Regions from separate parts of the Moritella sp. 5 genome, predicted to be linked through region 1. Evidence: predicted binding sites of a transcription regulator. Region 1 holds the regulator's gene; the other holds the start of a gene.
What was found. Region 1 encodes MetJ, which represses methionine synthesis genes. Its sites were predicted from a motif close to TAGACGTCTAGACGTCTA; they were not measured.

Region 1 (12,517 bases):
TTCGGGGTGAACTTCTGGATAGGCGGCAACTGAGATATCAAAATCATTTACCTCTTTTAATAAAGCAACTAAGTCAGCTGCATACATATCAGGTTGATTCAAGCCCGGTGGTAAATCACCACGTAAAGCCACGATATTACGAATACCATTATCCCAATAATCTGTTGCAATCTGCTTTAGCTCTTTGCGATTAGCGTCAATACAAGTGAGGTGTGGTGCAGCAATCAAGCCTGTTTCATGCTTAATTTGTTTAATAATGTTATGAGTACGATCACGAGTGCCGGAATTAGCACCGTATGTCACAGACACAAATTTAGGGTCTAACGCTTTTAAACGATTAATTGACTCCCATAAAGTAGACGTCATCGCTGGAGAGTTGGGCGGGAAAAATTCAAATGAAACGTTAATATCACGTCCCAATTCAGAAACACTTTGATTCAATACTTCAATATTTTGTGCGTTGTGAAAACTCATACTCTATTCCCTTAAGATGTTTAGACGTCCATACCTCTTTACGTCTCAATCATCACAAGTTTGGTGGATAAAGTCAACGCACATAATTCATCTTAAACATGAATTATATGCGCATTGGTTTTCGACAGACGAAAATGTAAAAGTTAACGCGCTAACAACTTACATAATTGGAAAAGATCAGATTGAATAGCACCCGCAGTCACATCTCGGCCAGCACCAGGGCCTTGGATCACTAATGGGTTATGGCGATACCAGTGACTATTAATTGAAAAAATATTATCGCACGGTAATAAGTTGGCAAATGGATGGGTTGGTTCTAAGAACTCTAACCCAACCTGCGCCCCTTCTTTACTACTAAAACTAGCGACATAGCGTAATACTAAGCCCTGCTTTTTGGCTTTATTAAACATATGTAATATTTTGTCATCGAGTGCTTCGCAATGTTCTAAAAACTCGTCCACTTTAAATGACATTAGATCTTCTGATACCAATGACTCGAGTTTAATATCGCCAAGCTCCATCTCATAGCCCGCTTCACGGCTTAGAATAAGCAATTTGCGCTGTACGTCCTTGCCCGATAAATCTTCACGAGGGTCAGGTTCCGTTAGCCCTTGATGCCAAGCTTGTTCCACTAATTCCGAGAACGCAATTTTACCATCATATTGTTGAAACAACCAAGATAAGGTACCAGAGAAAATACCGCTAACAGCAGTCACTTGATCACCACTGTGTTGCAGCATATCCATAGATGATTGGATCGGTAACCCAGCGCCAACCGTGGCGTTGTATAACCAATGGCTTTCATTATCACTAAAGCTCTGCTTAACCCGATTATAAAATTCACTGCTCGCCGCGCCAGCGAATTTATTTGCTGAAATCAGATGGAAACCGTGTTGGGCAAATTCAGGATAATAATAGCTGATTGCTTCACTGGGGGTAATATCGATAATCACCAGTTCATCAAACGGGTGCAATGCGAGATTCGATAATAACTGTTCCCATACAAACGATTCGGGTTGGAAGTCATCAAGTACCGTCGCTGCATCCAGACCATTAAAGTCTAATACCCCGCCCTGAGAGCCGTATACACCGCATAAACACAGTTCGACATTTTGTTGTTCGGGAACTTTATGCATTTGCTCCGCAAACAAAGATAGCCAACCAGCACCGATATTTCCTTTACCAAACAGCACCACACCAATGCGTCTTGGCTGCTTAAATAACGCCGTATGTAGCTCTTTCAATAACGGTTCTAACACCACTTTCTGCAGAACGGCACAGATACTTAAATGGTTTTCACCTGTCTGTACAAATGTCAGATTATGCTCTGAAATTAATTGATAAAACTGATGTGATTGCAACGCATTATCGGTTACACCAGAACCCACTAGCGCAACCATACAAAAACCACTCACATGCTCAATGGCTGTTACATTAGATTGCTGCTGTTTATATATTGCTAATGCAGTAAGTGCAAATTCAACAATTTCAGCGGTATAACCAAATCTAACCTTATAATCCGTCGGACGGCGTTTGATACAGATAGGAGAGAGTTGCTGCTGTGCTAACAATGCAATTAACTGATTATATTGTTGCTGGTAATCTGTATCATGATTAAACTCAACATCCACTAAATGTAGATCATCAATCGAGGTGACAATTTTAGCCCCTTTACCTTTTGGTAAACGACGGTGGATCTGGGTTGACCCCTCATCAGGAGTATAACTGCAACGTAACTGCACATGCTGTTTACTCTCGACAACAGGTTGTAATGTACGCGCATGTAATACGGGAGAGCCTAAACGCGCGAGCTCAGCAGCTTCATCAAGTGATAATTTAGTTTGCAGTTCAGCATCTTTTACACGACGTGGGTCGGCACTAAATACCCCCGCAACATCGCTCCAAATAGTGGTTTGATCAGCATCTACTAATGCAGCTAACAAGGTCGCAGAATAATCAGAGCCATTTCGCCCCAATGTCACAGTACGCTGTTGTGTATCTGCAGCAATAAAACCGGTCACGACAACGCGATTAGTCAGGGTCGCTAAACACGAGTCTAATTTTTGGCGAGACACCATTTCATCAACCACAGGTTGCGCGGCTAATTCAGTTGTTAAAAACAAGCGAGAATCTAAATCATTAGCTGGTAGTTCGCTTTGACTCAGTAAAGCTGCTAATAATCGAGCGGACCACACCTCACCATGCGCTAAAATTTGGTTTTTAGCATACACATCAAGAGTAGTTTCTAATAAATGGCCTATAGTATGAATGTCATCTTGCAATGCAGAAGTGAGTTGTGTGCATAAGGCACCTTCTAATAGTTCTGCAATTAACTTAGTTTGATACTCGCATGTCGCAATAAGACGTTCCGATGCAGCTTGATCTCCGTCTTCGGCTAATTGTAATAATTCTAATAATTGGTTGGTGGTCTTGCCCGCTGCAGAAACTACAATAAGATCGCGTGCTTTGGTATGTTGGCTAATGATCGTCAATACTCGACGATAACAGGTAGCATCAGCTAAACTACTGCCACCAAATTTATGAATACTGCGCTTAATTGCGTCCATGCGTTCTCCCGAACTTAATATCGAATTAATATATTTCCAGTAACTCAAAACATACACTATTAGGCTACAACAGGTCAACAGACGTCTAGAGCTCTTTACATACTGATTGCCAATAATCAAATTCAAAGGTAGACTTATTACTTATTCATAAATAATAATTTACGCAAAGGTCAAAAATGACGAAGTGGAACGGCGAGTATATTAGCCCCTATGCAGAGCATGGGAAAAAGAGTGAACAGGTTAAAAAGATTACTGTTTCAATTCCTTTGAAAGTATTAAAAGTGCTGACAGATGAAAGAACTCGCCGTCAGATTAATAATCAACGTCATGCAACCAACAGTGAGTTGTTGTGTGAGGCATTTTTACATGCTTACACAGGTCAACCATTACCTGCCGATGAAGATTTAACAAAAGACAAACCAGACAGCATACCAGCAGAAGCTAAAGCACAGATGTTAGCACTGGACATTAATATTGATGATTATTTAGAACAAGATGATTAGTCACTAACTAACGAGAGCTAAATAAAGAACGTCTGAAAATAAAACAGGCTCACCTTTTATAAAACAGGCCCCAATTATAGGTGCCTGTTTTGATTTAGCCTATATACAATGCGCTATCTAGCTCGCATTGTTGCTAATACCTTAAAGTGAAATCTAAAATCTAAAATCTAAAAACTAAAAACTAAAAACTAAAAGGAGCCGCGCGGCCTTTTTTCTTTTTCTCAACCGGTTTCGGTTCAGCTACTTTCACTTGTTTAGCTTCAGATTTTTTCTTTTTCTTCTTTTCAGGCTGCTCCCAGATACCTTCAGGGATGCTGTCGACAACAGGCTTAGCAACTGGTGTTGGTGCAATAAATTCGGGTTCAACAGCAACATCTTGCTCAACAGTATTGTTTCCTGTGAAATAGTCTTCAGTAACATCGTTTTCTGTAATATATGTTGCTACAGAATCAGACTCTAAAGCTGCAGGGTCCACAAATTCTTCTTCATCAGTAATATCGTATTCTGCAAGTTCTTCCGCAGACATGACTTGATAAGCTTCACCATTAAAACCAATGATATCGCCAAACATGATCTTTTTACGTTTGCGTGTTTCAACTTCACCATTCACATACACATAACCGTCTGCAATATAGTTCTTCGCTTCACTGCCCGAGGTCACTAAATTTTCGATTTTTAAGATCTTATATAATTCAATCGGTTCTTCAGAAACAACAACAGGGATAACTTCAATTTCATATTCTTCAGACATGGGAACCTTAAATGTGGGCAAATAGCAGAACTTTATACAAGTATAAACCTAGAAATGCAAACGCCAAGGATAAACCTTGGCGTTTGTGAAAATCATACTGGTTAGTTACAGCATGTAATTCTCTGGTAAATCGATACGCGATACACCCGTTTCAACTGCCGCTAATGCAACAGCACGTGCAACACGTGGCAATAAACGAGGATCCATTGGCTTTGGAATAATGTACTCTTTACCAAACTCTAACGATGTCGCACCAGACGCAACTAATACTGACTGTGGCACTTCTTCTTTCGCAATTTCACGAATTGCATGTACAGCCGCGACTTTCATTGCTTCATTAATCACACTCGCTCGCGCATCTAATGCACCACGGAAGATAAACGGGAAGCACAGTACGTTATTCACCTGATTTGGATAATCAGAACGACCCGTTGCCATGATCAAATCTTGACGTACCGCGTGAGCCAATTCAGGTTTAATTTCTGGATCAGGATTCGAACATGCAAAAATAATTGGATTATCGGCCATTAATTTAACATCGTCAGCAGACAATACATTTGGACCTGATACACCAACAAATACGTCAGCACCGTTAATTGCATCTTGCAATGTACGCTTATCAGTATTATTAGCAAAACGTTGCTTATACTCGTTAATGTCATCACGACGTGTGTGGATCACGCCTTTACGATCTAACATGTAGATTTTTTCACGTTGTGCGCCACATGAAATTAGTAATTCCATACATGCAATTGCAGCAGCACCAGCGCCCATACAAACAATAGCCGCTTCAGTGATGTCTTTACCTTGAATATCTAGCGCATTAATCATACCTGCAGCGGTTACGATTGCAGTACCGTGCTGATCGTCATGAAATACTGGGATCTGACAACGTGCAATTAACGCTTTTTCAATTTCAAAGCATTCTGGCGCTTTAATATCTTCAAGATTAATACCACCGAATGTATCGGCAATATTGGCAACTGTATCAATAAATTCTTCTGTCGTACGGTGTTTCACTTCAATATCAATCGAATCGATATCTGCAAAGCGCTTGAATAGTAGTGCTTTACCTTCCATTACCGGCTTTGAAGCCAGTGGGCCTAAATTACCGAGACCTAAAATCGCAGTACCGTTAGTGATCACCGCCACTAAGTTGCCTTTGGCCGTATATTTATAAGCATCATCAGGGTTAGCAGCAATTTCACGCACTGGTTCTGCGACACCTGGGCTATATGCTAAAGAAAGATCATCAGCGGTTTCTGCTGACGTAGTAAGTTGAATAGCAATTTTGCCTGGTTTAGGGTTCGCATGGTAATCCAATGCTTGCTGTCTAAGGTCTGACATACACAATATCCTGAGTGAAATGAATACACATAACTCAACGCCTTAATTCAAGAATAACAAGGAGTGAGAAACAACGTTGGGGGAATTAAAATAATAATCGAATGTAACGCCAAATATTTAACTTTAATTTAACACAGGTCACTTTTGTTTTACACTGAGCTAAACTAGCTAATAATACTGTTACCATGATTCTACAGTAATTTAAGTTGTTTATTCTACCTTTGTACTGGTATGAAGTGTTTATTTTTATATGATTTACTAATTTTAGAAGAACATTTTTATCCAAATGAAAGCATTTAAGTTAAATATAAGTTTTATAAATGTTTCAAACTATTTTTAAGATATAAAAAAAGGTACCCTAAGGTACCTTTTTGATTCACTACAACAAATTGTATAAATACAATTCTTATTTTGCAGAAAGAGCGCCAAAACGCTTGTTGAACTTATCAACACGACCACCAGTATCAACATTACGTTGCTTACCAGTGTAGAATGGGTGACAGTTTGAACATACGTCTAGCGTGATGTTTTTACCGCGAGTTGAACCAACAGCGAAAATGTTACCGCATGAACATTTTGCTTCCATAGAAGCATATTCTGGGTGGATACCTTGTTTCATAGAAACCTCAATTTAGTTATGTCGCCATCTGAAACACTGCCAGACACCACATAAAGTTATAGAATTTTTAGGCTGCGAATAATATAGGATCTTGCCCCTAAATATCAATAGCTGATGCATAAATAAACCACAATTAGAAGATTAAACAGAAAATATCAAGACATTACCTAGTTAACAGCCGTAAACTGTTTACTGAAGTACAGATACAGTCCGTAAAAGAGAGTTAAGTTCATGCCAGTTGTTGCCGTCGCCGTTCCCATACATTTAAGCAGAACTTTTGATTATACCTATTCTGAGAATGAACATATTCAGCCAGGCATGCGTGTCTGTGTTCCCTTTATGAATAAGCAATTAGTTGGTATTGCATTGGTAACCAAAAACGACAGTGAATTTCCGCTCGAAAAACTAAAGCCAATCATTAATGTACTCGATGACAACGCTATTTTATCAGCTGACATGCTAGCATTTTTTAGTTGGTGCGCTGATTATTACCATTACCCGATTGGTGAAGTGATCGCACAAGCCCTACCGGTATTATTACGTAAATTAGAATCTGCAAAATTAAACAGCTACACATTCTGGCAATTAACCGATAACGCGCATGAATTAACAGCCCAAGAATTAAATCGTTTAACACCGGCTCAATTACAAACCATCAAGTTACTGGCTGAAACAAGGCTAACCCAATCACACTTAAAGTTAGCCAATATAAAATCAACGACCATCAAAGCATTGCAAGACAAAGGGCTAATTAGCCAAGAATACATAGAGGTCCAAGATAACGATGCTCAACACTGGCGCCAGAATCTCGTTATTAGTGATAATCGCCCCTCACTCAATACCGAGCAAGCGATCACCATTGCGGCGATTGATATTAATCACTTTGCCACTTATCTGCTTGATGGTGTTACTGGCAGTGGTAAAACCGAAGTCTATCTTAATGTCATAGAAAAAGTATTAAAGACCGGTAAACAAGCGCTCGTATTAGTTCCTGAAATCGGTCTCACGCCACAAACTATTTCACGCTTCAAACGTCGTTTCAACGTACCAATTGTCGCGTTGCACTCTGGTTTAAATGACGCAGAACGTCGTGAGGCTTGGCTTGAAGCACAAGCAGGTGTCGCAGGTATCGTAATTGGTACACGATCTGCAATATTTACTCCCATGCATGATTTAGGGGTGATCATTATTGATGAAGAACATGATGGGTCCCTGAAACAGCAAGAAACATTTCGTTACCATGCGCGAGATCTAGCCATCGTCAGAGCACAGCGTAATAACATTGCCGTGGTATTAGGTTCAGCCACCCCTGCGTTAGAAACGCTGCACAATGCCATGACAGGAAAATATCGTCATTTGCAACTAACCCAACGCGCTGGTAATGCCCAGATGCCAAACCATCACCTCATCGACATCAAAAATCAGTCCTTAGATTCAGGCCTCTCTGCTGAGTTCATCGCATTAATGGCGACCCATTTAGCCGCAGGTAATCAAGTACTGCTATTTCTAAACCGTCGTGGTTATGCACCAGCAGTCATGTGCCATACCTGTGGTTCGATGGCGGAATGTCAGCGTTGTAATACCTATTACACCTATCATCAATCACGTAATATATTGCACTGTCATCATTGCGATGAACAATTTCCAAAACCACGTCGTTGCCCAAGTTGTGATTCCAATGAGATAATCACCGCCGGATTTGGTACTGAACAATTAGAAACAATGCTCAATAATCACTTCCCACAATACCCAATTATTCGTATTGATCGGGATAGTACCAGCCGTAAGGGCAGCTTAGAAAAATCATTAGAAGCCGTACGCAAACGAGAGTTTCGAATTTTAATTGGTACCCAAATGCTCGCCAAAGGTCATCATTTTCCAGATGTCACCTTGGTAGGGCTCATTGACGTGGATAGCGCCCTATTTAGCAGTGATTTTCGCGCCCCTGAAAAACTCGCGCAACTGTTTGTGCAAGTATCTGGTCGTGCCGGACGTGCAGCCAAACAAGGGGAAGTGGCTATTCAGACCCATCATCCTGAACACGAACTTATTCAAGACCTGATCAATAACGGGTACAGCCATTTTGCCCAAACAGCATTACACGCCCGTTCTATGGCCAATTTACCGCCTTATAGCTTTCAAGCTTTGTTCCGTGCTGAAGCCCATCAGTTCAGTGATGCGAACGCTTTTTTAGTCGAAATAAAACAACTTGTTCAAGAGTATAACCACAATCCACAACTGCTTTGTTTAGGTCCAATGCCAGCCCCGATGGAGAAACGTGCGGGTAAGTACCGTTTACAATTATTGCTGCAAAGTCCACAGCGTCAGCATATCACTCACCTATTACGTCAAATAATGCCCAAAATAGAAGCATTAAAGTCTGCACGTAAAGCCCGTTGGTCATTAGATGTAGATCCAACCGAAATGTTGTAATGATATCGGCATTTATCCATTGATTAACTAGTCAAATGCCCCTAATCACGCTAAAATGTTTGGTCTATTTCACTCATCATTGCTAGTTAAGAGAACCCATGAAAGAGCATATTATACAGCTGCTAGAGCAGACAGTTACGATCTTAAAAGAACAACAAATCATTCCTGCAGATGCACAACCTCGCATTGCAGTAGATCGTACCCGCGACAAAGCTCATGGTGATTTAGCAACAAATTTAGCAATGATGATGGCAAAACCTGCGAAGAAGAATCCGCGTGAGTTAGCACAATTAATCATTGATAACCTGCCAGAATCAGACTTAGTAAGCCGTACTGAAATCGCAGGACCAGGCTTCATCAACATCTTCTTAAACCAAAACTGGTTAGCACAACAGATTGATATCGCGCTTGAAGACGATAACCTTTCAGTTCAAAAAACAACAACGCCAGATAACGTCGTTGTTGATTTATCATCACCAAACTTAGCCAAAGAAATGCACGTAGGTCACTTACGTTCATCAATCATTGGTGATTCTGTAGCTCGTACATTAGAGCTACTTGGTCATAACGTCATCCGTCAAAACCACGTAGGCGATTGGGGTACTCAGTTCGGTATGCTACTCGCATACATGGAAGAAAAACGCGCTGAAAATGCAGAAATCAGTATGCAACTTTCTGACCTAGAAGTATTCTATCGCGCAGCAAAAGGTCGTTTCGACGAATCTGAAGATTTTGCAACTCGCGCTCGTGAAATGGTTGTAATGCTACAATCCGGCGATGAAGATTGTAATAAACTATGGCAAGAATTTAATAATGTGTCACTTGCACACTGTCATGACATCTACAAACGCCTAAACGTAAAACTAACACGTGAAGACGTGCGTGGTGAAAGCTTCTATAACAGCGACCTACACAACGTTGTTAACGAACTTGAAGCACAAGGTCTACTCACAGAATCAAACGGCGCTAAATGCGTATTCTTAGATGAGTTTAAAAATAAAGACGGCGACCCACTACCAGTTATCATCCAGAAAAACGGTGGCGGTTTCCTCTACGCAACAACAGACCTTGCCGCAATGCGTTTCCGTCAGCAGAAACTCAATGCTAACCGTATTATGTATTTTGTTGACCAACGTCAAGCTCTGCATTTCCAGCAAGTATTCTCAGTAGTACAAAAAGCCGGTTTCGTTAAACCAGAAACATCGTTGGAACACCTTGGTTTTGGTACAATGAACGGTGCAGATGGCCGCCCATTCAAAACCCGTTCAGGTGGCACAGTAAAACTGGTAGATCTGTTAACAGAAGCTGAAGAGCGTGCTTATACACTGGTAAAATCGAAAAACCCAGATCTTGCTGAAGATGAACTTAAACACATCGCTCGTGTTGTTGGTATCTCATCGGTTAAATACGCCGATTTATCAAAGAACCGTAGCAGTGACTACATCTTCAACTTTGACTCAATGTTAAGCTTTGAAGGTAATACAGCACCTTACCTACTTTACGCTTGTACGCGTGTTGGCAGTATCTTTAATAAAGTCGATGCTGAAACAGCAGCGAAATTAGCAACTGCGAAAGTACAACTAAACGAAGATAAAGAACAAGAGCTAGCAGGTAAACTTATTCAGTTTAACGAGATTGTTCATCAAGTAGCAAAACGTGCGACACCAAACACCTTGTGTACTTATCTGTTTGAATTGGCGGGTGTATTCTCAAGTTTCTATGAAGCTTGTCCAATATTAAGCACTGAAGAAGAAAACGTTAAACTTAGCCGCTTAAAACTGGCGCAGTTGACTGCTAAAACACTTAAACAAGGCTTAGATTTACTGGGCATTGAAACTTTGGAACGCATGTAAATTATGGCTCGTAAGGATTACGCGGGGCACGCCCCAAAGCCAAGAAAGAAGCGTGGTGCTAAAAAAGCACCACCAACTAAAAAGAAACGTCCGGTATTGGCTATCTTGCTATTTTTATTGCTTGCGATTGGCCTTGGTTATTTTTTAGCACAAGTAAGTGGCACAGCAGAAAAATCAGCACCGGAACCCGTGAAAAAAACACAACCTAAAAAGCTTAAGGTAAAACCATTACCCCAAAAGCCAAAGGAAGTGTGGCAATATCCGCAAGACTTGCAAGAAAAAGAAGTCATTGTTGAAATACCGCCACAACAAGACACGGGTATTCGTTACCAAATGCAATGTGGTTCATTCCGTCAGCAATCACAAGCTGAAGCAATGAAAGCAACGATAGCCTTTCAAGGTTATACCGCCAGTGTTCGTCACACCGGTAATTGGTATCGTGTTGTTTTAGGTCCTTACGAACGTAAACGAACTGCAGAAAAAGAACGCCACCAGATTAAACGAGCTGGTGTCACAACTTGTGAAATTTGGCTGTGGAAGCCTTGAAAAACTAAAGAGATATACCCACCTTAGTTTGTATATTGTAATGAAATCGCTTCATATCATATGAGGCGTTTTTTTTACCTAACATAATGAAGCGTGGCTAATTCCAATCCAGCCGCGCTCGAATTTATTAGAGTGGAGTTTATCGTGACTACTATTGTATCTGTACGCCGTGAAGGCAAAGTCGTAATGGCCGGAGACGGACAAGTTTCTCTTGGCAACACGGTAATGAAAGGCAACGCAAAAAAAGTTCGCCGTTTATACAACGGCCAAGTTATCGCTGGTTTCGCCGGTGGTACTGCTGACGCATTTACCCTCATCGAACGTTTTGAAGCTAAATTACAAGCTCACCAAGGTAACCTAGAGCGTGCAGCTGTAGAACTTGCTAAAGATTGGCGCACCGACAAAATGTTACGTAATTTAGAAGCCTTACTGGCTGTTGCTGATAAAAAAAGTTCTTTCATCATCACCGGTAATGGCGATGTTGTGCAACCAGAAAACGATCTTATTGCTATCGGCTCTGGTGGTAATTTCGCCCAAGCATCAGCAATGGCATTACTAGAAAACACCGAATTAGACGCTGAACAAATCGCTCAAAAATCCCTGACTATTGCAGGTAATATCTGTGTATTCACCAACGGTTTCCATACAGTTGAAACTATCGATTACTAAATTTTACCGAATTAAAGGAAGTTTATTATGTCGTCAATGACACCAAGAGAAATCGTTTCTGAATTAGACCGCCATATTATCGGTCAACAAAATGCTAAACGTGCCGTAGCAATCGCCCTCCGTAACCGCTGGCGCCGTATGCAGTTAGATCAAGAACTTCGCCAAGAAGTATCTCCAAAAAATATTTTGATGATCGGTCCAACGGGTGTCGGTAAAACAGAGATCGCGCGTCGATTAGCAAAACTAGCAAACGCACCATTTATCAAAGTTGAAGCAACTAAATTTACTGAAATTGGCTATGTCGGTAAAGAAGTTGAACAAATCATCAAAGATTTGACCGATGTTGCAGTAAAACTAACACGCGAACAGGAAATGAAAAAATACCATGTTCGAGCAGAAGAAAATGCCGAAGATCGCGTATTAGATGCCTTGCTACCAAACCCACGTAATAACTGGGGCGAAGAAGAAAAAGCAAGTAATGATAATACCCGTCAGGTTTTTCGTAAAAAATTACGTGAAGGAAAATTAGACGACAAAGAAATTGATATCGAGCTTGCCGCACCACAAGTAGGTGTTGAAATTATGGCGCCTCCTGGCATGGAAGAAATGACCAACCAATTACAAGGTATGTTCCAAAATTTATCAGGCGGTTCAACGACTAAAACACGTAAAATGAAAGTCAAAGAAGCTTTCAAACAACTTGTTGAAGACGAAGCAGCAAAACTGGTTAACCCTGAAGAATTAAAAGAAAAAGC
Region 2 (12,517 bases), 1.2 Mb from region 1:
TATTGTCGATGATCATGTGCCTGATAGCTTGCAAATTCAGCGTTTAATTCGTCCACAAATGGTGGCTGCGGTCGGTAAGGATCATGCCCTGGCAAATGCCAAATCAGTGACCTATGCAGACTTTTTTACCCATGAGTTAGTGATGTTTAAGGCGGGCTATTTTCATCGCGAAGTGATTGATGGCCTGTGTAAAGAAAATAATATGACTGCGAACTATTCTTTTGAAACAAACCTGATCACCATGATCCTTAATATCGTTAAAAATGAATTTGCCATTACTGCATTATTGGAGTTAGTTACAGATCAAGAAGCAGACGTTAAAGGCATACCGTTTGATCCGCCTATTTATTTGGATCTGGCACTTGCGTGGCGTAAAGATGGGTATTTGTCTTTGGCTAATAGACGCTTTGTTGAATTTACCCTTGCGCAGGTGAGTGAATAGAAAATCTTTAATAGCCCATTTTTATATGCAGGTCTATTTACCGTGTTATTAAGTTTAAAGATAAAGAATACGTTAGCTGTGGTTTTTATAGGTATGTGTGCTTTCATGATACTTAGATTTACGCTATAAAGTAGTAAAGGGAGAAATATGCAGATCACGACTCAACGTTTAAGTATGTGTCAAATAACGGAACAAGATTGGCCGTTATTTTTACGTTTACATACAGAATCGCGTGTGATTGAAAAATGTTTTGATCAACCAAGTGACGATGATATTCGCGTTAAGTTTGAATCGCGTTTACCTCGATGGTCTGTCACTTCTGGTGCTTGGTTATGTTTGGTGATCACCGATGTTGAAACCAATACGGCAGTTGGTATCACGGGTTTTGATTATGATGGCCGATCTGCAGAAGTCGGTTATCTGTTATTACCGGAATACTTTGGTCTGGGTTATGCCACTGAGTCATTACTGGGCGTTATAGCTTGGGCAATGCGAGTGCACCTTATCTCAGTCTTTCAAGGCATCGTGACTGAAGGTAATGTTGCTTCAGAAAAGGTGTTGGCGAAGTGTGGTTTTAAGCTTAATGAAGTGATACCACAAGCATATAGCATAGGTGGTGTTTTATATGCAGATCGGATTTATAAACTAAATACAAGTTCACAAGCTTAATGTTGTGAACTTGTATCTAGCTGTTGAGTATGTTTTTAGCTAGTTTGCTCGTTTTTTATTATTGGATTCACCAGCCAAGGCGCTAAATTTGTCGCCATGGTAATTTCAGAGTCATCTAACCATTGGTATCGTTTAGTGTACATTTTACGTTTGGTTTTTTTCAATGTCAGTGGGTCTTTTCGTGGCGTAGACACAGACAAACCAAAAAAGTATGGGTCTATTTTTGTTGCTTCAAATTCGTCCCACAAGCCATCATAATCAAAGGTTATTACTTTTCTTTTCGAGATAATATAATTCAGTGCTTGATAGACATGACCTTTATTAGAAATAGCTTTGACTTCACTAATACCTAAAATACGTGCCAACATTAATGCCATTTCAACTAATAATGATTTGGTGCGTAATCCGTGTAATGATTTAGTTAGTTCTTTAATTAGCGCATGACGGTTTTCTATTTCCTCACTAGCACCTTGCAATGCCCCAATGTGCATTGTTTTAGTATGGGTACCGGAAATGTTACATGTTAAAGTATAAATATTTTGATATTTTTCGTTAACCAAACGAATACCAAGGCCACCTTCACGGCTAGACCCTTGATATAACATAACGTAATATTTCTGTCCGCTTAAACTTTCAAAATCTAAGATGCTAATACCTTTACTTGAAACCACAGTACTCGCGTGTGTGCCAAAAGTATCATCAATAAACATATAATGTTCGGTTAAATATTTAATTCGTTCTGTACTTGACCAGTTAGCGCATATGTAGGGCTTTAGCGGCTTTTCCATGATTCTAGGGTTGTTTTTAAATACTGCTTTTAAATTATCTCGGGAAAAAAGATCTGCCATCGCATTGACTGATTTACCATTTTTTAACGCCCAAAAAGAGAACCTGACTTTTTTTTGTATTTTTTTAATCCCTTTTGCATTCGGGTAAATCTGATCGGCTAATTCAAAGATGTTAATTGTAGACATCGATTTTTTATTCCTAGTAGGGCTGTTATTTATATTTTAAAGTGAGGTTTATTACATTGTTCAATATTTATATCTTACGATATTAACACCTAATATGTCGAATTCATATGGAATCTAGCGCTACATTGATTTCATTTAACCTTCCCGTTATCCAGAGTTATTATACTAAAAGTAGTATTTTTAACTAAGTGTAATTTTGTCTATTTTTGTAAATTTGAGGTCGCCGGCGCTTAATGTATCCGAAAAACAGATGGAAACTAACTTTTAGTTATGTTTTTTCGCTATAGAATAGCCGCCACAATAAATATTTATAAAAGTATGGTTACGACAATGGGTGTGACATACAGATGATGATGTGGAGAGCAAAAGATGAGAACAAGATTAGACCGTATTAGACATGCGATTTTATTTGAGATAATTGGCCTAGTTGTGATTATGGGTATATTAAGTCAACTAGGTTTTGATCTTGGTCATGTCGGTGCTATGGGCGTATTATTCTCGGTTGTGGCGACGGGCTGGAACTATGTATACAACATTGGTTTTGATAAATACATGTTGAAAAAAATGGGTTCAGTAACGAAAACAACCCTGATCCGTATTGTACATAGCATAGGTTTTGAAGGCGGTTTACTGTTTTTAACTATCCCGTTTATGGCGTGGTTTTTTGACTTAAGCTTATGGGATGCGTTTGTGCTTGATATCGGCATGGTTGTTTTCTATTTGTTTTACGCTTATGGCTATAACTTAGCGTACGATAAGCTATTTCCTGTGCGGACTACCGCGGGATAATGGAACTAAAGTACATTTTAAATCTGACTAGAATGATGTTTATTTCACTTATGTTAAAAACATCTTGACCAAAATATGTAGAACGCTTAGTGTTGTGGCTGTCTGGAAGTCCAGCTGTTCGGCCGTCCATGGTGATTGTTGAATATAATTATGACCATGGTTGTCGAATATGAGGGAAAAGTATGTCAAATGCCAAGATAAAAAATATCAATACAGCGGCAGTGAGAGCTGGAATAAATACAGATGAGCATCATGGTGCTGTCGTTGCTCCCATCCATTTATCAAGTACTTATTCATTAAAAGGTTTTAATGATAAACGTTCGTTTGACTACTCTCGTACGGGAAATCCAACCAGAGCAACGTTCGCACAAGCAGTTGCTGATTTGGAGCAAGGTAGCGTAGGCATTGTTACCAGCACCGGTATGTCAGCAGTGCACCTTCTATGTCAATTGTTGTCGACTGATGACTTAGTGGTTATTCCTCATGATTGTTATGGCGGTAGTTTCCGTTTATTTACCCATTTAGCTAAACGTGGTCAATTTAAATTAATTGTTGTTGATCAAAATGATCAAGTCGCACTGGACAAAGCGTTAGTTGAAAAACCTAAATTAGTGCTACTGGAAAGCCCAAGCAATCCATTGCTACGCTTAGTCGATATTGAGAGTGTTACTAAAGCGTGTCACGAGGTTGGTGCCTTGGTTGCGGTTGATAACACTTTCCTTTCTCCAGCGTTACAACAACCGTTAGGGCTCGGTGCTGATATTGTTTTTCACTCTACGACTAAATACATTAATGGCCACAGTGATGTGGTTGGTGGTGTTTTAGTGACTAAAGAACAAGCCCTTGGTGAAGAGCTAGCTTGGTGGGCAAACTGTATTGGTATTACAGGTAGCGCTTTTGATAGCTTTTTAGCGTTACGAGGCCTAAAAACGTTACCTATTCGGATGAAACAACACCAAGAAAATGCTTTGCAAGTGGCGAGTTTTTTAAAATCTCATCATGCTATTGATACCGTGTATTTCCCTGGTTTTGAAGATCATCCTGGCCATGAAATCGCTAAAAAGCAGCAGGCGGGTTTTGGCGCGATGCTCAGTTTTAATGTTAAAGGTGGCGAAGCGGCAGTGAAATTATTTGCTAATCTAGAGTTGTTTACGTTAGCGCAGTCATTAGGTGGCGTAGAAAGTCTTATTTCTCACCCTGCAACTATGACTCATGCTGGCATGGAAGAAAGCGCTCGTCTTGTTGCTGGTATTACAAATTCACTAGTAAGAATTTCTGTTGGTATTGAAGATATAGATGATATTTTAGCTGACTTAGCAAATGGTTTAGCTAAGAGTCAACAATAGTAGATAGTAATAGGGTGATAACAATCACCCTATTTTATTGTGGGTCGTGCTGGATAGAAAATAGGATATAATGCTTACCTCTTATCTTTATAATAGAAATCCGCATGGCACAACCAACCACTATGACCTTCTTTGAACGCTTTGAAACCGACATTCTTAGCGGTAAAAAAACCATTACCATTCGTGATGCATCTGAAAATAACTATGTCCCGGGTTCGACTGTGACTGTTTCTACGTTAGAAGGTGGACGTGAATTTTGCCAACTATTTATTATCTCTGTAGAGCCTATTTTATTTACCGCGTTATCTGATTTTCATGCCGAGCAAGAAAACATGACATTAGCCGTGCTGAAAGCTGTGATCCAAGATATTTATCCGGGCATTGAACAGTTATATGTGGTGTCTTATAAGCTTGTAACAAAGTCCGCTTTCGATGCAGACGCGGTGCCGATGACGTAAGTACACCCCATTGGTTTTTTACTTGATATGCCCACATATTAAATTCCTTTTAATGATGAGCTTTTACACTAATCTGTTGGTTTTATCTTATCTATTGATACTTAAAATCGTGTTGATTATTACTGCTGAACAAGGATAATAGCGCTCTTTATCTGATATAGAATTTAGTTTAATGCGCCTTGATAAATTTGTTTGTAAAAGTACTGAGTTAAGCCGAACCGAAGCAACTGCGATGATAATTGCTGGTTGTGTCGCGGTTAATAACGCAGTCGTTTGTGATGTGACAACTCAGGTGCATGAAAACAATCATATTAGTTTAAATGGTAAGGTGCTGATAGCAAGAGCGTCCCGTTATATCCTCATGCACAAACCAGCTGATACCATTTGCTCTAATATCGATGAAGCTTACCCGTCATTATTTAATTATATCAATGTCGCTAATGCATCCGAATTACATGTAGCAGGGCGCTTAGATGCCGATACGACGGGGCTAGTATTGGTCACTGATGATGGGCGTTGGTCATTTAATATCATTACCCCAACCAAGCATTGTCAAAAGGTCTATCGTGTTGGCTTATCTCGACCTATTAGCGATGATGTTGCGGTTAAATTTGCTTATGGTGTGCAATTACAAGGTGAGCAGCAATTAACACGTCCGGCTATTTTAGAGGTTGTATCACCGAAAGAAGTATTATTGACAATTACCGAAGGTAAATTTCATCAAGTGAAGCGCATGTTTGCAGCTGTAGGGAATCGGGTGGTGAGCTTACACCGCGAAAAAATTGGTGCGATACAGTTGGATGTAGAAGTTGGGCTGTGGCGTTATTTAACCGATGATGAAGTGAATTCATTTACCTGTTGATCTCCTAACATCTAGATAAATAAGCCTAAAGCGTTGCAGCTGGGACGATGACGAACGCCATTTTAGTTATGCCATTGATCACTCTGAATATGATTTAGAGCATTATGTTTCAAATCAAACAATCAATAGAGTAAAATTGATATGATTGGTACAATTAAAGCGTAAATATCTTTTATGCGATGGTATTAAGGCTTTTCTCTGTGTACACCGAACAATTTATGATGTTGCTGGCGGTATTTGAGCGCGCAGCACTGATGCTCATGGCATTATTTTTTTTAACACGCACCAATTTATTCCAACATATTGTTATCAAAACCCGACGACACCCCGTTGAAACAGCCCTCATCTCGATACTTTTCATTCTATTTGCTGTCTTTAGTAACTACACGGGTGTTAATGTTGAAGGGTCTCTCATCAATGTACGCATTATTGCCGTCTTATCTGGTGGGATCATTTTTGGTCCTTGGGTGGCTATTCCAGCGGGCATTATTTCAGGTTTACACCGCTATATTATCGACATGGACGGACCAACATCATTAGCTTGTTTAATTTCCAGTACGATTGCGGGATTATTAGCAACTTGGATCCATTTTCGATGCCACAAAAAATCTTACGCAAAATGGGGCATTATTGTCGGTATGCTCTGCGAAACTTTAACCATGATTTTAATTGTGACCCTATCTGAAGATAAGGAACTCGCGTACACGATTGTTGAACACATTAGCGTGCCGATGATCGGTGGTGCTGTATGTATTGGGCTTATTATCAAATTGGTTCAAGATTTAGATGACGAAAAAGATTTAATCGCCGCTAAACAAGCAAAACTTGCCCTCGATATCGCCAATAAAACATTACCTTACTTTCGCAATAATCACCGCGACTCATTGATCAAAGTATGCAGTATTATTCGTAAAGAAACGAATGCAGACGCCGTCGCCATTACCGATGTAAAAGACGTATTGGCTTATGTTGGTGTTGGTCAAAAAAACTACTTGGATACTTACCACAAGATCAGTGAAATGACCCAGCAGGCGGTTAATACGGGCGAACAAATAATTAGTAATAATCTTAATGTACACGGCTTTCATTCGCTGTTAATTATTCCATTGTGGGAAAGCGGCGTAGTTAGCGGTACGTTTAAAATATTCTATCGCCAACCACACCGTATTCGACCGTCATTACGTGAAATGACCATCGGCTTATCGCAATTGATCTCCACTCAAATGGAAGTTTCACGTCTTGAGCAGTTGAAAACCATGACGAGTAAAGCAGAGCTTTCTGCATTACAAAGTAAAATTAACCCACACTTTTTGTTCAATACTTTGAATGCTATTTCCACGCTAGTACGTATTAATCCCGATAAAGCCCGTCAATTGATAGCCAATTTAGCCGATTTTCTACGTTATAACCTAGAACGTAATAATGACTTGATCGATATCCAAGAAGAATTACAACAAGTAAGGGATTATGTCGCTATTGAGCAAGCTCGATTTGGTGACAAGCTCGAAGTTATATTTGATGTTGATGATGTGCACCCAACTATTCCTTGTTTATTGATTCAACCCTTGGTAGAGAATGCAATTCAGCATGGTATTCAACCTTCTTGCCAGCCCGGTAAAGTCAATATTTCGGTAAAGCGCGATGCGCAGCGCTTCAAAATCACGATTCAAAATACTGGGATGGGAATTAGCCAGCACGTCATTGATAAGCTCTATAACGGCACGATGGAAAGCCATCATATTGGTTTAATGAATGTGCATCAGCGGATCTTATTATTATATGGTGAAGGTTTGTATATTAAACGTCTTGAGCAAGGTACTGAAATCGTATTTTACGTCAACGAATTGAAATAAAAGGTAACTGCATGTTGAAAGCCCTGATCGTCGAAGATGAATATTTAGCAAGGGAAGAGCTGACGTATTTAATTGAACGCTATAGTAATATCGAGATTCTTGCTACCTTTGATGATGGTTTAGAAGCCTTTAAGTATCTGCAAACTCATAAGGTCGATATCGCTTTTTTAGACATTAATGTACCGTCAATTGATGGTATGTTACTCGCACGTAATATCCATCAATTTTCTGAAAAACCGCACATTGTGTTTACCACCGCTTATAAAGAATTTGCAGTGGATGCATTTGAACTAGAGGCCTTTGATTACTTATTAAAACCACTTAATGAAAAGCGTATTATTGGGCTATTAGCCAAGCTAGAAGCAAGTCACCAATGCCAAGCCATCCAGCCTGAAGAAGTCAGAGCTAAAACCATTAATTTGATTAAGGATAACCGTATTTTCGTTACCGCCATCGATGATATTTATTATGCGGTGGCTAATGAGAAGGTGACTAATGTGTTTACTAAAGAGAATGCTTTTATTGTCCCTTTTACCATGAGTGAATTAATCAATCGCTTACCTGAACAGCGTTTTTTTCGCAGTCATCGTTCTTACTGTGTAAACATAGATAAAATTCAGGAGATCATCCCTTGGCTGAATTGTACCTATCAACTCAAAGTACGTGACATCGGCAGTGAAATACCTGTCAGTCGCAGCAATATAAAAGCATTTCGTGAATTAATGAAATTGTAATTCATACCGTTATATTGCACTTCATACCGTACTTATTGCATCTCATTTTTTATTGTTTTCCGCCTATTGTTATCTCCTGCGGACCCCGTATTTTAGTGGCTTAACAAGGTGATCAATACCGTCACCTTCATGCTTTTCAATTCGTTGGAGATTTACCTATGACGACTAAAATATCAAACCGAGATCGACTATTTACGTTGCTTGGCACTATCATCACCCAATTTGCGTTAGGGTCGGTGTATACGTGGAGTTTATTTAATTCACAATTGGCAGACAAGTTATCTGTGCCGGTTAGCCGTGTGGCTTTTTCTTTTGGTATTTTAAGTTTATCGTTAGCCATTGCATCATCATTGTCTGGAAAGCTGCAAGAACGTTTCGGTGTGCGTAAAGTAACTATTTGCGCTGGCTTATTACTGGGTGCGAGCTTATCGCTAACCGCCTATGCTTCGAACCTGATCTTACTGTATGTATTCGCGGGTTTGTTAGTGGGCTTTGCCGATGGTACAGGTTATCTGATGACTCTATCTAATTGCGTGAAACTCTTTCCCGAACGTAAAGGTTTGGTCTCTGCGTGTGCCATTGGTGCATACGGTTTAGGCAGTCTTGGTTTTAAATATATTAATATGTATTTCTTAACCAATAGTGGATTAGAAAGTACTTTTAATACTTGGGGGTTAATTGCCATGGTCATGGTTATTGTTGGTGGCCTAATGATGAAAGACGCACCCAAGCAAGAACCACAAATGGCAGCTGCAACGCCTGTTCGTGATTACACCCTCGGAGAGGCTGTGAAAAGCTCACAGTTTTGGATGCTGGCATTGGTGTTTTTAACAGTTTGCATGAGCGGTTTGTATGTTATTGGTGTCGCTAAAGATATCGGCGAGAGTTATGAGCATTTACCTATGGCGGTTGCTGCAAGTTCGGTTGCGATTATTGCCATTGCTAATCTAAGTGGTCGTTTAGTACTAGGGGTGCTTTCAGATAGTGTTAGTCGTATTAAAGTGATCGCAATTGCATTGTTTATCTGCTTAGCTGGCGTATCTGCATTACTTTTTGCTGAGCAAAGTATGTTCAGCTTCTACTTTGCCTTGGTATGTATCGCTTTTAGTTTTGGTGGCACGATCACCGTGTTCCCATCATTGATCAGTGATTTCTTCGGCTTAAACAATCTGACAAAAAACTATGGCTTAATTTACCTTGGTTTTGGTATTGGCAGTATTATTGGTTCTATCGTCGCATCAGTGTTCGGTGGATTCGCGGCAACCTTCTATCTTATGTTAGGGCTATTAGTCATCTCGCTTATAATTACGCTCACGATCAAGTTGCCGGGGTCACAGCCAACCAGTCCTCTTGGTTCTCCAGCCTAGCCAGATAAGGTTTAGTACGTCGCGAGCGCTGCATGAACGTTGACTATTTAAAGAGCGATATAATACGCGGTTTGTTATTGCAAATGAGATGTATTACTATTGGTTGGTCGTTATTATTAGGGTGTTATATGTTTACTTTTCCTCTGTTATGTTCTCCATCAGCACGTGTATTAAAAAATTATCAACGTAGTTTCATGAGCGTAGTGCTTACTTCAGCACTTGTAGGTTGTGCGACTTCCCCATCCTTAAAAGAGGCTGATCAAACTATTTCTTCATCGGAAGTGACTACTTACTTTGAATATAACTTACAGTCTCCCTCTGGTCAGGATATTAACTTAAAACGCTTTGTTGCTGATATCCAAGATGCTGATGTTGTGCTGGTGGGTGAATGGCATACTCATACTGGTATTCATCGTTTTCAAACTGAATTATTACAAAGCATGATTGCGGATAATGATAATGTAACGCTGTCGATGGAGCAATTTACCCGTGATAAACAAGCGATTGTTAATGCTTATTTAGCGGGTGAAATAGGGGAGGGAACGTTAATAAAACAGGGTGATGCATGGCCAAATTATACCAGTGATTATCGTCCGTTAGTGGAGTTAGCCAAAGCCAATAAAATTGATATTATCGCGGCAAATGCACCTAAAAATATCATTCGTTGTATCGCCAAAGAAGGCATCAGCTATGTTGATAAGTTACCAGTGGATGAACGTACTTGGTTAGCCGCGAATATTAATATCCAAGACTCGCCGTACAAAACCCATTTTATGGCGTCGATGCATCATGGTGATGAAAGCCAAAATGAGAACAAGTTTGCTTCACAAGTGACTTGGGATGAAACCATGGCGGAGAGTATTGTTCACTATTTAGCGCGTAATCCGAATAAACAAGTGATGCACATCGCGGGGAAATTCCATACCGAAAATGGTCTGGGAACGGCTGCGAGTATTCTTGCGCGTGCACCTGAATTAAAAGTGGTAATTGTCACCCCGGTTGATGTAAATGCTGAGAACACCCCTACAGAACAAGCGACAAGTGATTATCGCCTGCAGGTTATTGCGCCACCCAAACAATTCGTGAAAGAAGCGAACATGATGGCGTCATTCAAAGGCTTATCTAAGCGTAATAATAAGTTAACGTGTATTGAATAAATGCGTTTAAAAGTATTTTTAACTGGTTTTAGTGATCGAGTAGGAAGGTGACTCCTGCTTGATACAGCGTGCTAAAATAGCGATAACAATAAAACCAAATACTAATCGTCCCCATAAAATAGACATTACATCTGCACCTAGTAGTAAGATCAAGAGCGTATCTTCAATTATACTGTGCGTTAAGCCTAAAAAGCAGACGGCGAGAAAAATATCACGTTTACTTATTTTTCCTGTACGCGCTTCATCAATTAATAACCCCGCACCAAAGCTTAATCCAAGCACTAAGCCAATCACACAGACATTGGTTGTTTCTTTACCTATGGTTAATGCTTTTAAAAATGGTGACAGCAGCGTTTGTATGAGTTTTTCGATCCCACACCATTTTAATAAGCGCAGTAAAATTATCAGTGCTGCAATGATGAAGAAGATAGAGGCAAGCATGGTTAATTGGGCTATCGCCCAATCCGGTATACTTGAAGATGCAGGGGTGGGTTGCCAAACGATGACAGCTGGTTGTTGCTGCCAATCCCCGAACTGATAAATTTGATTCGCGATCATACCAAGTATAAATCCACCACCTATACGTAACGGCAGGGTGATACGCCAAGACACACCTGATAACTTAGCAACAGCACCTTCGACGGGCAATGCGTGTGCGAGTAACATCATGATGCCAAGGACTGAGACCTGGGCGACGCTCAACGAACTATCACCCGCTAACTCAAAGAATACTGCCATGCCGGTATAGATATTGGTGAGCATTGCGGTCGCCCATACCAGCCCCATTTCGTCTGGCAAGCCTACTAGGTTCATGAAAGGAGATAAGAATGCTGCCAGCCATTGTGTGCCGCCAACAAGATCGAATCCTTTGACGATAATAAGCGCAGGAACCATGACTTTGAGCAGTGTTAGATACACACGCCAGACATCGAGTAATAATGATTTTAAGATTGTGAACATGTGATGGCCTCCATGGCTGTGAAATAAATAGCTGTTTGATGTCACTTATTATATTCAAGTGGATAGAAATAGTTTCAACGTTAACGTACAAATGTTTGTATAAATTTCTTATTTAACTTGGTTTGGTTAATTATGTTTCTCGATCGGCTTGATAAAGCGATATTACATCAGCTACAGCAAGATGCTTCGGTGAGTAATTTGCAGTTAGCATCACTCGTGGGTCTTTCTCCACCCGCTTGTTTTAAACGTGTGAAAAAATTAAAAAACGAAGGTGTTATTGCCAGTCAAGTAGTACTGCTTGACCAAGATAAGCTGGGTGCGTGTTTGCATATGATTGTAAATGTGGAGATGGAGCGAGATAGATTAGACTTGAATGATGGCTTTATTAAACATATCCGCACCGCTCCTGAAGTCAGAGAGTGTTATCAAGTCACTGGCGAAATTGATTTTGTGTTATTGGTGACGGTTGAAAATATGCAGCAGTATGACGACTTCTGCCGACGTTACTTATACAGCGAGCCGAATATGAAAAACTTTAAAACGCAGATATCGATGAACCGCCTCAAATACGATACCCGCGCCGTCATTCCTGATTAGCAGATTTAAGCGATTAAGATACCTATGCTAATACTTGTTTAATAAACATTGCCATATTATCTATGGTCTTTTGCAGGTGGGCTTGATGAGTAAAACCACTTTTAACTCTTGGTTTTAAATCATGATCGCCGTCTTCTAGCCATAACCATTCGATGTTATCTGGTAGGCCATAACTCGCTACTTCTTCTTTTGTGCCTAACTTGTCTCGCTCACCCTGAGCAATAAAAACCGCTTGTTTAATAAGTGGGAAATGTTCGGTACGTAGTGATTCTGGTTTATTCGCTGGATGGAAAGGAAAACCTAAACAGG

Region 2: the regulator MetJ is predicted to act here: its motif matches at 2,970-2,987, upstream of metB (cystathionine gamma-synthase).

The regions. Positions count from the first base shown of each region.
Region 1 is NZ_CP056122.1:137,452-149,968, reverse strand. It holds gene metF (methylenetetrahydrofolate reductase) at 1-474, opposite strand, end outside; gene HWV01_RS00660 (bifunctional aspartate kinase/homoserine dehydrogenase II) at 618-3,041, opposite strand; gene metJ (met regulon transcriptional regulator MetJ) at 3,218-3,544, shown strand; gene HWV01_RS00650 (RNA-binding S4 domain-containing protein) at 3,726-4,295, opposite strand; gene HWV01_RS00645 (malic enzyme-like NAD(P)-binding protein) at 4,401-5,642, opposite strand; gene rpmE (50S ribosomal protein L31) at 6,049-6,261, opposite strand; gene priA (primosomal protein N') at 6,493-8,694, shown strand; gene argS (arginine--tRNA ligase) at 8,793-10,547, shown strand; gene HWV01_RS00625 (SPOR domain-containing protein) at 10,551-11,093, shown strand; gene hslV (ATP-dependent protease subunit HslV) at 11,238-11,762, shown strand; gene hslU (ATP-dependent protease ATPase subunit HslU) at 11,790-12,517, shown strand, end outside.
Region 2 is NZ_CP056122.1:3,909,247-3,921,763, reverse strand. It holds gene HWV01_RS17420 (LysR family transcriptional regulator) at 1-442, shown strand, start outside; gene HWV01_RS22525 (hypothetical protein) at 485-571, shown strand; gene HWV01_RS17410 (GNAT family N-acetyltransferase) at 590-1,111, shown strand; gene HWV01_RS17405 (VirK/YbjX family protein) at 1,147-2,085, opposite strand; gene HWV01_RS17400 (PACE efflux transporter) at 2,455-2,874, shown strand; gene metB (cystathionine gamma-synthase) at 3,057-4,220, shown strand; gene yqfB (N(4)-acetylcytidine aminohydrolase) at 4,325-4,678, shown strand; gene HWV01_RS17385 (pseudouridine synthase) at 4,851-5,540, shown strand; gene HWV01_RS17380 (LytS/YhcK type 5TM receptor domain-containing protein) at 5,762-7,393, shown strand; gene HWV01_RS17375 (LytTR family DNA-binding domain-containing protein) at 7,405-8,127, shown strand; gene HWV01_RS17370 (OFA family MFS transporter) at 8,286-9,494, shown strand; gene HWV01_RS17365 (ChaN family lipoprotein) at 9,623-10,651, shown strand; gene HWV01_RS17360 (hypothetical protein) at 10,670-11,611, opposite strand; gene HWV01_RS17355 (Lrp/AsnC family transcriptional regulator) at 11,744-12,208, shown strand; gene HWV01_RS17350 (alpha/beta family hydrolase) at 12,231-12,517, opposite strand, start outside.